DNA from 4 places in the Mangrovibacillus sp. Mu-81 genome. Region 4 is predicted to be linked to each of the others. Evidence: riboswitches for the same ligand, from Rfam matches in the RefSeq annotation. Region 4 holds a riboswitch; each other region holds the start of a gene.
The links. A riboswitch is a leader RNA that binds a small molecule or an ion and turns the genes downstream of it on or off. The one in region 4 is predicted to bind thiamine pyrophosphate.
Positions count from the first base shown of each region.

Region 1: linked by a shared signal. The riboswitch ahead of tenA (thiaminase II) and the one ahead of V6B33_RS21485 (ABC transporter substrate-binding protein) in region 4 are both predicted to bind thiamine pyrophosphate.
Region 2: linked by a shared signal. The riboswitch ahead of thiT (energy-coupled thiamine transporter ThiT) and the one ahead of V6B33_RS21485 (ABC transporter substrate-binding protein) in region 4 are both predicted to bind thiamine pyrophosphate.
Region 3: linked by a shared signal. The riboswitch ahead of thiC (phosphomethylpyrimidine synthase ThiC) and the one ahead of V6B33_RS21485 (ABC transporter substrate-binding protein) in region 4 are both predicted to bind thiamine pyrophosphate.

Region 1 is NZ_JBAJHU010000007.1:87,668-91,883, reverse strand. It holds gene V6B33_RS14885 (hypothetical protein) at 1-161, shown strand, start outside; gene V6B33_RS14880 (sensor histidine kinase) at 288-1,424, shown strand; gene V6B33_RS14875 (response regulator transcription factor) at 1,421-2,020, shown strand; TPP riboswitch at 2,078-2,186, shown strand; gene tenA (thiaminase II) at 2,306-3,010, shown strand; gene V6B33_RS14865 (ECF transporter S component) at 3,011-3,595, shown strand; gene V6B33_RS14860 (ABC transporter ATP-binding protein) at 3,601-4,216, shown strand, end outside.
Region 2 is NZ_JBAJHU010000006.1:78,948-83,163, forward strand. It holds gene V6B33_RS13765 (RNA polymerase sigma factor) at 4-543, shown strand; gene V6B33_RS13770 (DL-endopeptidase inhibitor IseA family protein) at 524-1,705, shown strand; gene V6B33_RS13775 (hypothetical protein) at 1,827-2,126, shown strand; TPP riboswitch at 2,213-2,317, shown strand; gene thiT (energy-coupled thiamine transporter ThiT) at 2,389-2,985, shown strand; gene V6B33_RS13785 (threonine/serine exporter family protein) at 3,189-3,938, shown strand; gene V6B33_RS13790 (threonine/serine exporter family protein) at 4,001-4,216, shown strand, end outside.
Region 3 is NZ_JBAJHU010000003.1:655,023-659,238, forward strand. It holds gene V6B33_RS10345 (serine protease) at 514-681, opposite strand; gene thiC (phosphomethylpyrimidine synthase ThiC) at 705-2,489, opposite strand; TPP riboswitch at 2,629-2,743, opposite strand; gene V6B33_RS10355 (hypothetical protein) at 2,845-3,129, shown strand; gene V6B33_RS10360 (S8 family peptidase) at 3,203-4,216, opposite strand, start outside.
Region 4 is NZ_JBAJHU010000020.1:22,857-27,072, reverse strand. It holds gene V6B33_RS21495 (aldo/keto reductase) at 1-822, opposite strand, end outside; gene V6B33_RS21490 (phosphotransferase enzyme family protein) at 911-1,810, shown strand; TPP riboswitch at 1,892-2,002, shown strand; gene V6B33_RS21485 (ABC transporter substrate-binding protein) at 2,120-3,100, shown strand; gene V6B33_RS21480 (thiamine-binding protein) at 3,112-3,402, shown strand; gene V6B33_RS21475 (ABC transporter permease) at 3,399-4,160, shown strand; gene V6B33_RS21470 (ABC transporter ATP-binding protein) at 4,163-4,216, shown strand, end outside.

The sequences.
Region 1 (4,216 bases), on a different contig from region 4:
TTGAAAAAGAAACAGCTCAGCAATTAGATGAAATTGTAGAATATTATCAGGAAAAGACGAAAATAGGCAGAATATACAAGGGTGATGTTTTGACAGATATCATCAAAAAATCCCATGAACTGATGTTGAAACAAATCGCCATCCAGAACAGGAAGTACTAATCGGATAAATTCAATAAAATGTGTAAACTGTGACATGATAGTGTACGGTATACGCTTTTTATCATAAGTTTAGTAACTGATAAAATATCAAAACTTTTTACATAAAAAGAGGGTTTGATCGTGCAATTGCCTAATAAATTCATTAAAATTCAAAAAAGCTCTGGCATTTCGCCTTATATATGGAGTATCATCAGCATTCTCCCTTTTTACTTTATCTTTCAATCTTCATCAACGATTGAAATTATTGTAGGGATCACGCTGACCATTTTGTTTTTCATCTTTTTGAGGCTTGCCTTCCTTTCCAGAGAGTGGCCGGTTTATTTATGGACATCCATTTTAATCGCCATATCCATCACGATGACAATTCAGTTTAATTTTATTTATTTCGCTTTTTACATTGCTTACTACAACGGTAATATAAAAAACCGGATTGCGTTCTTGACGCTGTATATCATCCACCTGGTGCTCACAACCGCCTCGATCAATTATAAGTTTGTAGAGCAGGAAGATTTATTCCTTTCTCAAATACCGTTTATCTTGATCATTTGGATCAGTGTCATCCTGCTTCCATTTAATATTTACAATCGGAACAAACAAGGTTGGCTGGAAGAAAAGCTGGAAGATGCGAATAAAAGAATCTCAGAACTTGTCAAACAAGAAGAAAGACAGCGTATCGCACGTGACTTGCATGATACATTAGGTCAAAAGCTGTCTCTTATCGGGTTGAAAAGTGACTTGGCGAGAAAGTTGGTCTATAAAGACCCGGAACAAGCTAAAACGGAGTTGAAAGATGTGCAGCAAACTGCCAGAACCGCATTGTCAGAGGTGCGGACGATGGTCTCCCAAATGAGGGGAATCCGTTTAGAAGACGAAATTGTAAGGATCAAGCAAATTCTTGCAGCAGCAGAAATCGAACTGATAATAGATGACACGTCCAATATACCGGATACCTCACTCTTTCTTGAAAACATATTAAGCATGTGCTTAAAAGAAGCGGTCACAAACGTCGTAAAGCACAGCGGGGCCACTACATGTGAGATTACCGTTGAGGAACATGATAACGAGTTAACAATCAAAGTGAAGGATGATGGCATAGGTGTTCAGAAAGATCAAGATTTATCTAAAGGAAGCGGACTGCGAGGCATGGAAGAACGCCTTGATTTTGTCAATGGGACGCTTGAAATCATATCTGATCATGGTACCTCTTTGATCATGAGAGTTCCTAAGGTTATCAAACAGATCGACAGGGAGGGAATGAAGTGATTCGCATTGTGATTGCAGAGGATCAAAGAATGATGTTGGGAGCATTAGGCTCCCTGCTTGATTTAGAGGATGATCTGGAGGTCGTCGGAAAGGCAGGTAATGGGGAAGAAGCCATCTCATTAGTCCGCAGTCTCCATCCCGATATTTGTATAATGGATATCGAAATGCCCGAGAAGACAGGTCTCGAGGCGGCTGAAGAATTGAAAGGGGAAGGATGCAAAGTCATTATCCTTACTACCTTTGCGCGTTCAGGTTATTTTCAACGGGCTTTAAAAGCGGGGGTCAAAGGCTATTTGTTAAAGGACAGCCCGAGTGAAGAGCTGGCAAGCTCAATCCGGCTTGTGATGGAAGGGAAAAGAATCTATGCCCCTGAACTGATGGATGATATGTACAGTGAAGAAAATCCTTTGACAGATCGGGAAAAAGAAGTTCTTGAACTAGTCGCAGATGGAAAAAACACAAAAGAAATCGCAGATGAACTCCAGCTCAAAACAGGTACTGTCCGAAACTATATTTCAACGATTCTGGACAAACTTGAAGTGAAGAATCGGATCGAAGCGATCACTCACTCAAAAGAAAAAGGCTGGTTCAAATAAAGCTTGACAAGATAAAATTACATGATACGATAACAACGAAATCAAAAATTATAAATGACGATCCACTAGGGGTGCCTTTTGAAAAGGCTGAGATTAAAGTGTAACTTTAAGACCCTTTGAACCTGATCTGGTTGGGACCAGCGTAGGGAAGTGGTGTTTGAAGAGACCATATACACTTTTTCATGTATTGCCTTTTCAAGCCACTTTCTGTTCGCTATTTGCGTAATGGAAAGTGGCTTTTTCTATTCCCCGTTGTTGGGTCGTCGGGAAAAGGAGAGAGAAATGATGACATTTTCAAAGAAGTTGCGGGAAGATGTGAACGAAATTTGGGAAGCGAGCTTTAATCATCCGTTTGTTAAAGGGATAGGTGACGGTACACTCCCGCTCGAGAAATTTCGTTATTACGTGCTCCAGGATGCCTACTATTTATCGCATTTTTCGAGGATGCAGGCGTTTGGTGCAGCTGTTGCACCAGACTTACATACGACGTCCAGAATGGCTGCCCACGCACAAGGTACGAATGAAGCCGAATTATCGCTGCATGAAAGCTTTTCAATCCGGCTCGGTATCACAGAAGAAGAAAAGGATCTGTTTCAGCCGTCTCCAACCGCTTATGCCTACACCTCCCATATGTACCGTGCAGCTCAATTCGGGGGATTCGGAGATATTATAGCAGCCATTTTACCATGCTATTGGCTCTACCATGAAGTCGGTGAGCACTTGAAGTTGTGTTCGCCGGATGAACCGATTTACCGTGAATGGATCAGCGCTTACGGCGGAGAGTGGTTCGGGGAATTGGTGAAAGAACAAATTAATCGATTGGATGAGATCGCAGAGAAAGCAGGCGACGATGAGAAGGCAAGGATGAAAGAGCTTTTTACATTAAGCAGCATATATGAGCTTCAATTTTGGGAGATGGCATATTCCCTTGAAAAATGGCCTTTTGAGAATCATTTATTTAAAAAAATCACAGGAAAGCCGGTGAGATGAATGATGAAGTTAAAACTGACTGACATTCTGGTCACTGTCGTCATTTCAATCGGGTTTGGAGTCATTTATAAGGTTTGGGGTCCGGTATACAGCATGATGAAACCGTTCGGACTTCATGCTGATCAGCTTATTTACGGTATGTGGTTTATGGCGGCTACGGTGGCTTTCCTGATCATCCGCAAGCCTGGTGCTGCGCTGCTGGCCGAGATCGCAGCTTCATCGGGAGAGTTTCTGATGGGCTCGGAATGGGGGCTTGAGGTCCTTCTGTTTGGTATTGTGCAGGGACTATTTGCGGAAGCGATATTCTTTGCGACAAGATACAAACGATACAGCCTCCCAATTGTAAGTCTTGCCGCCATTATGTCTGCATTTGGTTCGATCATGATGGATATGTTCAAAGGATACATTGGCGACCTCGCCACTTGGAATCTGCTCCTGTTTCTGGGCGCGAGATTACTTGGTTCAGTACTGATTGCAGGAGCAGGGGCATTCTATCTGGTGAAAGCGTTGGAACGGACTGGAGTGACTAACCTTGTCAGACCGGCAGCCCAAGAAGACTATGAAGCTCTAGATAGACAGGTGTGAATGGAATGAAGATTGATAAGCTGAGATTGAAATTTCCAGGTGAATCGGAATTCATATTCAAGGATCTTTCACTTTCGATCGATAAAGGTGAAAAGGTTTTGCTGCTTGGTCCTTCAGGGTGCGGGAAGTCTACACTGCTCAATGTAATGGCGGGACTGATACCGAATGCATATGAAGTTCCGATGAAAGTATCCTCCATTTCACGGCCATCTTCCTGGGGATATGTTTTTCAAGATCCTGATGCCCAGTTCTGTATGCCGTATGTGGATGAAGAGATTGCATTTGTACTTGAAAACCTGAATGTTCCCAGAGAACAGATGAATGAAAGAATTCAGGAACTGCTGAAGAAAGTCGGGTTAGAACTGAAGGAAGTACATACGAGCATACAGCAGCTGTCAGGAGGGATGAAACAAAGACTCGCCATTGCTGCTGTTCTTGCTCTTGAACCCGATGTACTTTTTCTTGATGAGCCGACTGCATTGGTGGATGAGAATGGATCAATGGATATATGGGAAACGCTCAAGGCTGTCGGTACGGATAAAACAGTGGTAATCGTCGAGCACAAGTTAGATCACGTACTGGATCTGGTAGACCGGATCATCCTATTCGATAAGTATGGTG
Region 2 (4,216 bases), on a different contig from region 4:
GCATTGAGAGAAGACCCGGGTCAATTAGAACTGCTTTATGAAAAGTACTTTCAAGACGTCTATCAGTATCTATTGTTTTTCACGAACAGCCAAAACGAAGCAGAGGATCTGACGCAGGAAGCATTCATCAGAGTGTTTAAAAGCTACCCTCTTTTTAATCATAAATCTTCCGTTAAAACATGGATCATTTCCATAGCGAAAAGGACTGCGATCGATCACTACCGGAAACGGAAATGGATATCCTTACTTCCTGAAACAATAGCAGATGTAATGAGAAGCGAGGAGGGCAATCCTCAACAACTCATTGAAGGGAAAGAAGAGTGGGAGGTGATACAAAGGGCACTCTTTACGTTAAAGCCGGATTACAGAAATGTTGTCATCCTGAGGGGACTGAAAGAGTATTCCGTCAAAGAAACGGCTGACATTTTGAATTGGAAAGAATCAAAAGTGAAAGTGGCTTATCATCGAGCGGTTAAATTATTGAAAGAACAGCTAGGCAGCTTAGGTGAAGGAGGGGTTATACATGAGCGGAAAATCAGATGATCAATTTCTTCAGCCCTTAAAAAACAGACCCGGACTCAATGGAAGGAAAGCATATAAAGATGAACTGAAAAATAAGCTGTTTCAGGAGAAAATGAAAGACAAACGATCATTCAGGGGATGGGTCCCGAATGTTGTAACGATTTTGCTTGTATTGATCGGTGGTTATTTTGCCATTGAATATCTTATGAGTGATGATGATCGATCATTGAGCAGCCGAGGTGTGCAGGAGCAGCCAGAGACAGTGGAACCTGTGCCGGAGGATAAAGCAGCACCGCAGGCAGAGCTGAATGAGGAATCGGCCGTACAGCTGCTGGGACGGGCATTTGCCCATTATTCTGTAGTGGTTAACAGCGGAGGAGGGGAAATGGACGGGACCTTCGCACATAATGATGAACAATATCGTTATTTAGAAGCAGACTTTGATACTCAAGAAAAAGTCATGGGGTTTTTGATGGAAACATTCACGAAAGAAGTTGCTGAGCAGATAATGGAAATGCACTCTTTTGTAGAAATCGACGGGCGGCTTGCACAGCCGGATGAGAATTTTTCAGGAAGTTATTTATGGCAGGATGCGGCAGCAGTAAAGATTGTCGATCCAAAAGGGAACACCTATGTCACCTTTGAAGTACCTGTTGAAAATGGAGAGAAGGATACAGAGATTTTCGATATTTCATTAAGCTATGTTGACGGCTGGAAGATTAATGGATTAATGCCGTTCTCCCCACCTTCAAGTGCAGAAATACCAAGTGATTCCAAGCAGCCGGTTTCCTCCGACTTCTCCTTGACCGATGAAGAAAGGGCAGTATATCAAGTATTCTCTGATGATCCAACTGAAGCCCACTTGAAAAACATGGACCCGGTCAGTATTGCTAAAATCTATGTTCAGGCTTCGCTTGATAAAAGACAGGACCTTCTCTATGAAATGTATACAGACCGTCCTGAATACATTGGATGGACGAAAGAAGAGCAGGCGTCATTTCCACCTGATACAAAGGAGAATGTTTTGCACACTTATAAAGGAATTGAAGAAGGAGAGTTCATTCAAAAGGATGACATCCACGGTTATGTAAGATTCGATAATGGCGGAGAAGGGAAAATGGGTTTCCAAATGGTCAAAGATGATGATGGCTACTGGAGTGTAGGATATATGCCTATTCAATAGAACCTTTCTGAAAAAGAGCTGCTGAAAAAAAGTAGCTCTTTTGTCATGTCCCAATGAATAGGTATATAATAAATAGTATACGCAATATTCACATTTATTTTTCCGGGGAAGGAGAGGAATCATGTTTAGGTTGTCCAGAGCGAATAAAGTGATTTTGACGATTGCAGCCCTTCTATTATTTATTGCAGCAAATCAGATGACGATTGTTCAGCACCTGACAGCGCGGATTGCCACCAAATTATATGTTGGCTTGAAGTACAACCATCTCGACCTGAAATACCAGGACGTGGAGTTTTCTCCGCAATTCGGAGATTATTCCGTTGCTTACAAGGATAAAGACGGCAGAGTCTATGGTTTCATGGTTGCCCCTAAATCAATGCCGGTCATCATCCTGCACGATCCACTTAATGAAAGTCCCTGATTTCATTTCTTCATTTTCCTGTCCGCAAAATCTTTTAATCTTTTATCTATTAATGTATAATACTCATTGAATTCAAATTAAATAAACGTGACCACAAGGGGAGCGATATGCTGAGAGTGAACGGCACTGCCTGTTCTGACCCTTCGAACCTGTTAGTTAGTACTAGCGTAGGAATGTGGACGATGGATAGGCTGTTGTGCCTGTTTATCGTTACTGTCTCTCCCTTATGGTTTCGTTTAGGAAATAAAGGGGAGATTTTTTTATGAAATCTTTAAGTCTAGTCGTGTTGATAGAGGCTTCGTTAATGGCTGCCTTTGCAATCATTCTTGATTTGCTGCCGTCTATCGATCTTTCTCCAAGCATTTCGATTTCCTTCTCGATGGTGCCGATCTTCATCCTGGCATTCAGAAGAGGCTTTAAAGCAAGTCTGTTGGCTGGATTTGTTTGGGGGGTATTGCAGGTTGCACTTGGCAACGCCTGGATCGTCACGCCTGTTCAAATGATCATCGAATACTTTATTGCGTTCACTTTCATTGGGTTTGCAGGTCTCTTTTTCCGCCGCATTCAGCAATCATTGCGTGCGGAAACGAAACGCAAACTATATATATGGGTAGTTGCAGCAACGGTTGTCGGAAGTGCAGCACGCTATTTCTGGCATTTCATTGCAGGCTTCATCTTCTTTAAAGAGTATGCACCGGACGGCATGTCCCCAGTTCTGTTCTCGCTTTTTGCAAACGGGGTGACGATGCTCGGATCGGCTTTGTTGTGTTCCATTGTTCTGATTTTCTTGCTTGCGACCGCTCCTCGTCTGATCAGACAGGGTGTGTCAGTGGATAGTCTGGAACGTAAAGCTTCATAATAGCATTGAAAGTGAACCGGTCCCTCTGGGGTTCGGTTCATTTTTTTATCAAGTAAATCGATCGTTTCCGATCACGAAAATGGCCAGACATCCGCTAATCCAAATTAATTCACAGTCCTCATTGCTTATAAGGATGCTTTTCCGATAAACTATACCTATTCAAAAAAAGACAGGTGTATGGAGAGATTCTTTTGGAAGCAAAAATGATAAGAAGGTACGATATAATGGAGGTTTGTCTGCTTGCCGGTAAAATTATGCTGCAGAGCGGTGCAGAGACGTATCGGGTGGAGGATACGATGATGCGGATCGCGGCTTCCTATGGGATAAAGGAGTCGCACAGTTATGTGACTCCGACAGGAATCATCTTTTCTATTGAAACCGATGAACCGACAAAGACGAAATTGATCCGTATTAATGAGCGCTCGACAGATCTTGAGAAAGTGACGCTGGTCAATGGGATATCTCGTAAAATCAGTTCCGGTCAACTGACGATTGAGGAAGCATACAGTGAACTGGAGATATTGGAGGGTGAGGATCACTCCTACCCGTTCCTTGTTCAAGTCCTCGCTGCTTCCATTGCAAGCGGGTGTTTTCTCATCATGTTTCTGGGGGTATGGGAAGATTTCATACCTGCATTTATTACCGGGGGTGCCGGATATATGAGTGTCATCTATTTACATCGGTTCGTTCCCATCAAATTCTTTGCAGAGTTTCTCGCTTCTTTCATCATCGGAATACTTTCCTTTGGTTTCGTCTATGTCGGAGCCGGACAGGAACTGGATAAGATCATCATTGGATCAGTCATGCCGCTGGTGCCTGGACTTCTCATCACAAACGCGGTGCGCGATCTGATGGCCGGTCATCTTGTCTCAGGGCTTTCCAAAGGAGCAGAGGCATTCCTGACTGCATTTGCCATCGGCACCGGTATAGCAGTTGTATTTATGATTCTTTAATAAGCGTCTGCCTTGTAGACGAGGGGGACGCAAATCCATCTAAACAGAAGGGAGAATTGGAAATGGTAATCCTTGAGCATTTAATGACAAGCTTCATCGCGGCAGCTGCTTTTGGCATCATCTTTAATGCGCCAAGGCAGTCATTATTCAAGTGTGGAATCGTCGGGATGCTTGGCTGGATCATTTATATGATCATGTACCTGAATGATATGGATGCCGTTCTGGCAACCCTTCTGGCTTCATTTGTCGTCGCGGTCATCAGTCAGGTGTTTGCCAAG
Region 3 (4,216 bases), on a different contig from region 4:
TATTCGAAGAGAATCAGGAAAATTTTCATGAAATAGAGGCATAATCGGCAAAAGAAAATTCAGGGTTTAAACTGGATAAATATGTAAAAATTGATAGAAGGGAATAATCTAATAGGGAGTGGTCAGATTGACGAATGATTTTTACTGTGATGAAGTATTGAGTGGAAAGACTGAAGTGAAGATTGTTTTTGAAACTAAAAATACATTGTTCTATTAACATACCACTCTTATTGGGGTACCGTCAGGAAAATGCGGATTGACAACGCTAAGTCCATTTTCAAGACGATCCCCCGTTTTTTACAACGCTAAGAAATTTTCAGTAGTCTTAGAGATCTAATGAGACGACTTTCTCTGGATTAAAATGGTAAGTTAATATGTTCCAGCCTAAGGTGAGATATGAAGTAATAAGTCTTCATTAAAACTACCTGTCCGTTTTTGATATTCAACTGCTTTAGTTAGATGAAAAGTGTACCAGATACTGAGGTAGTATTAGGGCAGGGTAGCTTTACACTGCTAATAGTATAAAACAATTACCTTATTACACTTGATACAAGTTTCATAATATTGATTCCCTTTAAAATGATGATCACAATTTTGTTGAATCTCTTTTAAGCTTTTTTCCAAAAAAGCAAGGTGAGTTTTTAATTGATTGATCTCCTCTTCAATTATTTGGATCTTCAACGTAAACCTCCTAACAGCAAGAGTTATTGATATAGTTTACCACCAGATTCCTTAAACTCTTCAGCTTTTTCCTTCATTCCTTTTTCTATTGCTTCTTTTGTATCAAGCTTTTTTTCTTTCGCGTAGTTACGAATATCTTGAGAGATCCTCATGCTACAAAATTTCGGTCCACACATTGAGCAAAAATGTGCTGTTTTTGCACCTTCTGCAGGTAACGTCTCATCATGATATTCTAAAGCGCGTTCAGGATCCAATGATAAATTAAACTGATCTCTCCAACGGAATTCGAAACGAGCTTTAGATAAGGCATCATCTCTTTTGTGTGCTCCTGGATGGCCTTTCGCTAAATCAGCAGCATGTGCAGCTATTTTATAAGTTATTACACCTTCACGTACATCATCCCGGTTTGGTAATCCTAAATGTTCTTTTGGTGTTACATAACAAAGCATAGCCGTACCAAACCAACCAATCATGGCTGCACCAATCGCAGATGTAATATGATCATAGCCAGGAGCTATGTCAGTTGTAAGTGGCCCTAGAGTGTAGAAAGGAGCTTCCTTACAAACCTCAAGTTGTTTATCCATGTTTTCTTTAATAAGGTGCATAGGTACGTGGCCTGGACCTTCAACCATTACCTGTACATCATGCTTCCAAGCAATTTGTGTTAGTTCTCCAAGAGTTTCTAATTCCGCAAATTGTGCTTCATCATTGGCATCGGCAATTGAACCGGGACGCAGACCATCCCCTAAAGAGAATGCAACATCATAAGTTTTCATAATCTCACAGATTTCTTCAAAATGAGTATATAAAAAGCTTTCTTTGTGGTGGTGAAGACACCATTGTGACATAATAGAGCCGCCTCGGGATACAATACCTGTTAAACGTTTTGCTGTTAACGGAACATATCGCAAAAGAACACCAGCATGAATTGTGAAGTAATCTACGCCTTGCTCGGCTTGCTCAATCAAAGTATCACGGTAAACCTCCCATGTAAGGTCTTCGGCAACTCCATTAACTTTTTCAAGTGCTTGATAGATAGGAACGGTTCCTACAGGAACAGCTGAATTGCGAATAATCCATTCCCTTGTTGTATGAATGTTTTTCCCTGTTGATAGGTCCATAATATTATCAGCACCCCAACGTGTGGCCCAAGTCATTTTTTCGACTTCTTCTTCGATGGAGGATGAAACAGCAGAATTCCCAATATTTGCGTTGATTTTAACATGGAAATTACGTCCTATGATCATTGGCTCTGCCTCAGGATGATTGATATTAGAAGGAATAATTGCTCGTCCTCTTGCAACTTCTTCACGCACAAATTCAGATTTCATATTTTCCCTTAATGCGATAAATTCCATCTCGGGAGTGATGATGCCCATTCTTGCATAATGAAGCTGTGTGACATTTCTCCCTTTTTTTGCACGTAATGGTTTACGCTTTAGACCAGGGAACACATTATGATTAGCACGAGGATCATTTTCATCCCTATATCCATTGTCTTCAGCCTTAATTTCTCTTCCTTCATATTCCTCAACATCCCCTCGTTCATGAATCCATGTGCTTCGAAAAGGAGGAAGACCTTTTGTAATATCAACTGAATAATTAGAATCCGTATATGGTCCGCTTGTATCATAGACACGAAATGGCGGATTTTCTTCTTCACCAAAGGCACCAGTTGTAGGACTTAGTTCAATTTCACGCATTGGTACCTTGATATCGGGTCTTGAGCCTTCAACATAAACTTTTTTACTACCTGAAAAACTAGACATGATGGAAATTTTTTTTTCGTTTAATGAAGTTGTTGACATAGAATAAATCTCTCCCTTTTTAAAATTAAAGGACGGGATCTAGAACAATAAAAGAGGATTAAAGAAATGAATTAAATAAAAAAAGCCGAATCCAAAAAGGATGGACCGGCTTTTGTATGTAGAAGTTTATTCAATACATGATTATTTTTTCTAACTTCCCCACGCTAGTATGATCTAGATCAGGTCCAAAGGGTCAAGAAACTTTAACGTGTTTCTCTCTCAGCCCAACTTATTGGACTCCCCTAGTTATTTCTATTTAATTTGGTTTTAGTATACATGAGTCTTAAGTAAAATAAAAGGAACATTAAAAAAAATATAAAAAACGATCTTTTAAAAGGGAACTTTATCCCGAATAGTGGACATTTTAGAAATTTCCTATTCTGGATACAGTTCATTATTTAAGAAGTTGGTATTTTTATTTGGTTTCCTTAATCCGAATTTCTCTTATTACAGAGTAAATATTGTAGCCATCCCTAAGAAACACTTCCCATCTTTAACTACAATGGAAGAAGGAGGTCAATCTGCTTTCAATGACTTGATGGACACTGTCGGAACAGTTGCAGGGAAGGCCGAAAAGAAATATGGGGCATGCAGAGTGATCACGAATGCAGGAGTATCAGGATTCGAAGCATCTTCATAATGCTTCAGGTGAGATTATAAAATAAAAAAATCCCTCACAGCCTGATTGGCAGGAGGGATTTTCCAAATTCAGATCAGTATCTTACCGCATCATATGAATTGATTCTGCCATGTTGAGTGTAAGTACCAGTTCCACTTACATAATCGGCAGTCTGTTCGATTGCCTGGCGGATTTGGCTATTGCTGCGTCCCTGACTTGCAAGAAGCCCCGCTAATCCTGCAACGTGCGGGGAAGCCATTGATGTCCCTGACATGTACGCGTATCCGTTATTTGGTACGGTTGCAGCAATGTCAACACCCGGGGCAGACACATCTACCCATGAACCGTAATTTGAGAATGAAGCTCTGCGATCAGAACTGTCCACGGCACCTACTGCAATTACATTTGAATATGAAGCCGGTTCAAATGTAGTTGAGACCCCGTCATTTCCAGCTGCAGCAATGACTACACTTCCTTTGTTCCATGCATAGTTAACCGCATTTTCCAATGTAGTCGTTGAGCAATCACAACCCAGGGAAAGATTGATGACCTCCGCACCCTGGTCGGCCGCATAACGTATACCATCAGCAATGTCTGTTAATGAACCGTTCCCACTTGCATCCAGGACCCGGACTGCAAGAATTCTAGTATTGGGAGCCATTCCAGCAATTCCTGTACTGTTATTTGTTTCAGCAGCAGCAGTACCTGCTACATGTGTACCATGGCCATTCAGATCCATCGGGTAGTAATCATTGTCGACAAAGTCATAACCGCGGATGGTTTTACCGTCAAGATCGGGGTGATTATAATCCACTCCCGTATCAAGTACTGCTATTTCCTGGCCGCTGCTGCCTTTGGTGTAATCCCAGGCATAATTGGTGTAAGTGTTTTGGGGACCGTATTGATAGCCTTGATAATAGTAGTCATTCGGAGTCCAGGTAGAAGCAAGTTTATAGTTGGGTTCAGCGTATTCTACATTAGGATTTTTATTTAAAGCTTTGACCGCAGCCTCCACATTCCCGACCTTAAGGACTTTGTAAGGTGACTTGACTGCATCTGTGTCTTGAATTTCTGTGGCATTCATATTTTTAAGTGCGCTGCCTTTTAA
Region 4 (4,216 bases):
GGCCGTTTGAATTCGGTCTTTTTTACCAGAGCCTACAATCGGCATAATACTGGCGGGATGATTCAACAGCCATGCATAAAGTACGGAATCGATTCCTTCAGCGCCGATTTCTCCCTGGATTTTTTCAAGCGTTGTACGGAGGCGTACAGCTTTATCGTCCTGAGAAGTGAAAATATTACCGCCAGCAAGCGGTGACCAGGCCATGGGTGCAATCCTGTTTTCCTGACAGAGATTCAGGGTTCCGTCTTCAATATTTTCAAGATTATAAGCTGATAATTCAATCTGGTTCGTCACCAAGGGGTATGGCAGATGGGATTGAAGCATATTCCATTGATGGTCCTTGAAATTTGAAACCCCGAAATGAAGGACTTTTCCTTCCTCTTTTAACTGCGTAAATGCTTCTGCGACCTCTTCACCATTCATAAATGGATCGGGACGGTGAATGAGCAATACATCGATGTAGTCAGTACGTAAATTTTTTAACGATTGCTCCACTGAAGACAAAATGTGTTTTTTACTTGTATTGTAATGATGTGTTCGGTGCTGAGGGCGATTTGGTGATGGAAGAACGATGCCGCATTTCGTGACAATCTCCATCTTTTCTCTAAGGGAGGGGGCAAGCGAAAGAGCATCTCCGAAAATGTCTTCGCATGTGTAAGACCCATAGATATCGGCATGATCGAATGTGGTGATACCCTGAGCCAGATTATATTGAATCAGTGACAATGTCTCTTCCTTCGATTGGTTCCACTCGGAAAGCCTCCATAAACCATGAATGATGCGGGAGAAGGATAAATCTTTACTTATTGTGATTCGTTCCATATCTACAACCTCTTTTCTTAATTTGTATGGTGTCTGCTTAATCAGTCATACTAAAGTGTATCTTACTATGCGGGGGAAGGAATATAAAATGATAACCCTTTTATCGGACTGGGGTCTTGAAAATGCCCATATTCTCAGCCGTCATACAAACGCCTTGAAGGTGTCCGCCGGAAACTGCACCTATTATTTAAAGCGAAGGAAACAAACCTGCAATTTTGAACGCTGGGAAGAATTCCGGATTTCTCAATACATAGTGGAGAACGGCCTGCTTGCAGAAACTCCGTTGCTGACAAAAAATGGGGTTCCTTTCATCGTCAAGGATGATTCTTACTATTCGCTATATGCGTCTTTAAATGGTGTTTCATTTCAACATCTTAACACGATCACACTCGATCAATGCTTTTTACTTGGTCAATATCTGGGAAGCCTTCATCAAGGCTTGTTGACATACCCTGTAAAGGATCATATAGCTGTATGGGATGTTTTTGAACATATGAAAGACTGGCTCTCTATAGATCATTCAGAATTGAATGAATGGGCTGTGAAGGTGTACACGCAGCTCATCCCTGCAGAAGCGTTATATGCCCAATTGCCGCATCAGCTTATACATAGCGATGTTCATCTGGGCAATTTTGTATGGGGTGAAAATAAGATCATCGGGTTGGTGGATTTGGAACGGATCAGACGATCGCCCCGTATTGCAGACGTTGGTTATTTCATTACGGTCCTGTTAAGAAATATGTATACTGAAGGGAGAACAGGTGACCTTTTTAACAAAATAAATCGGTTTCTCAAAGGATATTCATGGAGGCAGATAGTTGATGAGAAAGAAATCCTTTCTTTATATCCGTTGTGCATGGTTTTCCTTCTCCAATATACACTTTTTTACTCCTCCCGAGGATTCGTTACGGAAGCTTCCAGTATAAAGAGAATGATCGGTAACTTATCAGGCAGGAAGGAATTTATGAAGTCATTGACGGATCTTTAGGAGATTTGTTCAATAACTGTTGAATTGTTACGCTTTCTATGGCAAAGTAAAAGTGTAAATAACGTTTATCTAATTACATATCTGGAAATGTAGGGGGACCGGTGCTGCCGGTTGAGAGTGTATCCATTCAGATACTGACCCTTGGAACCTGAACTGGCTGATACCAGCGTAGGAAACATATTCTTAAACATCGATGATGATTTAATAATGCGTCCTGGGCTAAGCCCGGGGCGTTTTTTTATTTCACATTTTTTCGGTCTAAATGTGAAAAATTAAACGTTAGCTTATACATCAGGAGGAGGAACGGGAATGAAGAAATTAATCGTCCTTATTTTCGCAGTAATGGTACTGACAGCATGCGGCGGTGGTGAATCGAAAGAAGAGCAAGATGAGTTGAAGAAGGTCTCGGTCGTCCTGGATTGGACACCGAACACGAATCATACCGGACTTTATGTGGCAAAAGCAAAAGGCTATTTTAAAGACAAAGGACTTGAGGTTGAAATCCTTAAGCCCGGAGAGGCCGGGGCTGATCAGCTGGTGGCATCAGGAAAAGCCGAATTTGGAGTTGGCTATCAGGAAGGCGTGACACAGGCACGCGTGAAGGATGTCCCGATTGTATCAATTGCTGCTGTCATCCAGCATAATACATCAGGATTTGCATCTCCGAAGGAAAAAGGTATTACCTCTCCAACAGATTTTGAAGGAAAAAAATATGGAGGATGGGGTTCCCCTGTTGAAAAAGCAGTCATGGGCTCCATAATGAATCAGCAGGACGCTGATGTTGAAAAAGTCAATTTTGTTAATATTGGCGATACAGATTTTTTTACAGCAGTGAAAAGAGATGTGGACTTTGCATGGATCTTCTATGGGTGGACTGGTATTGAAGCAGAGCTTCGCGGTGAAGAGCTGAATATGTTATATGTAAAAGATTACTCAGAAAAGCTTGATTATTATACTCCTGTCCTGACCACGAATGAAAAAATGATTGAAAATGATCCTGATACCGTCCAAGCTTTCCTTGCGGCTGCTTCGAAAGGGTACGAACTAGCCATTGATCAACCAGAGGAAGCAGCTCAAATCCTTCTTGATGCTGAGCCCGATTTGGATAAAGAGTTAGTGATGAAGAGTCAAAAGTGGCTTGCCCCAAGATATCAGGATGATGCAGATCGGTGGGGAGAGCAGAAGCTGGAGGTTTGGGAGAACTACGCAGACTGGATGTATGAAAATCAATTATTGGACAAAAAACTAGAAAGTAAAAAAGCGTTCACAAACGACTTTTTACCAAAATAGAGGTGAGAAAAATGGGCGAATCACTTGTAAGTATTCAAATCATTCCCAAGACCAAAAATGGGGAAGATGTCATCCCATATGTTGATGAAGCAATTTCAATCATTCAGGATTCAGGAATCAAATATGAGGTACATCCGCTGGAAACGACGATGGAGGGGAATTTGGAGCATCTCTTCGATATCATCCGGCGAATGAATGAGCGGATGATTGAAATGGGCAGTAAAAATGTCATTTCTCAAATAAAAGTCCTTTATCAGCCTGACGGGATCCATATGGACGATCTGACGGGGAAATATAAATGACAACGGTTATTCGCAAAGGATGGAGACCTGTCTTGGTCCTCATCCTTTTTTTCGTTTCATGGCAGGTTGCAACCGCATTTCTCTCCATCCCTTCATGGTTGATCCCGTCTCCCGTTGAAATCGTGAAAGAAGGAATACATTCGTGGAATGCGTTCAGCGGACACCTTACATCAACAATCCTCCTAAGTGTATGCGGATTTATTATTGGCTCCATGATAGGACTGGCAACTGCTCTGATCTTACATCTATTGCCAAAAGTGAAACAGGCCCTCTATCCACTCTTGATACTGTCTCAGAATATCCCGATCATCGTCCTTGCCCCGCTGCTCGTCGTATGGTTCGGATTCGGACTCTTGCCTAAGGTCATCGTGATTACTTTAGTCTGCTTCTTCCCGGTATCAGTTTCGGCAATGGATGGATTCAGACAGACAAATGAAGAGTACATTCACTATATGAAAATGGCTGGAGCAACTAAAATGCAGCTTTTCCGAAAGGTGGAGTGGCCGCACGCCCTGCCGTCGGTTTTCTCTGGACTCAAGATTTCGTCGACCTACAGTGTGATGGGTGCTGTTATTTCTGAATGGCTTGGTGCACAAAAAGGGATAGGGGTTTATATGACCCTTGCTTCTTCTTCGTTTCGGACAGATCGGGTTTTTGTGGCTATTTTCATGATTATGATACTCAGTTTACTCTTTTTTTGCATAATCGTCTTACTGGAAAGGACGGTGGTTAAGTGGAATCGGAAGGAGTGGAAATAAAGATGACATCACTATCGATTAATAATCTTTCGAAATCATTTGATGGGGAGATGATC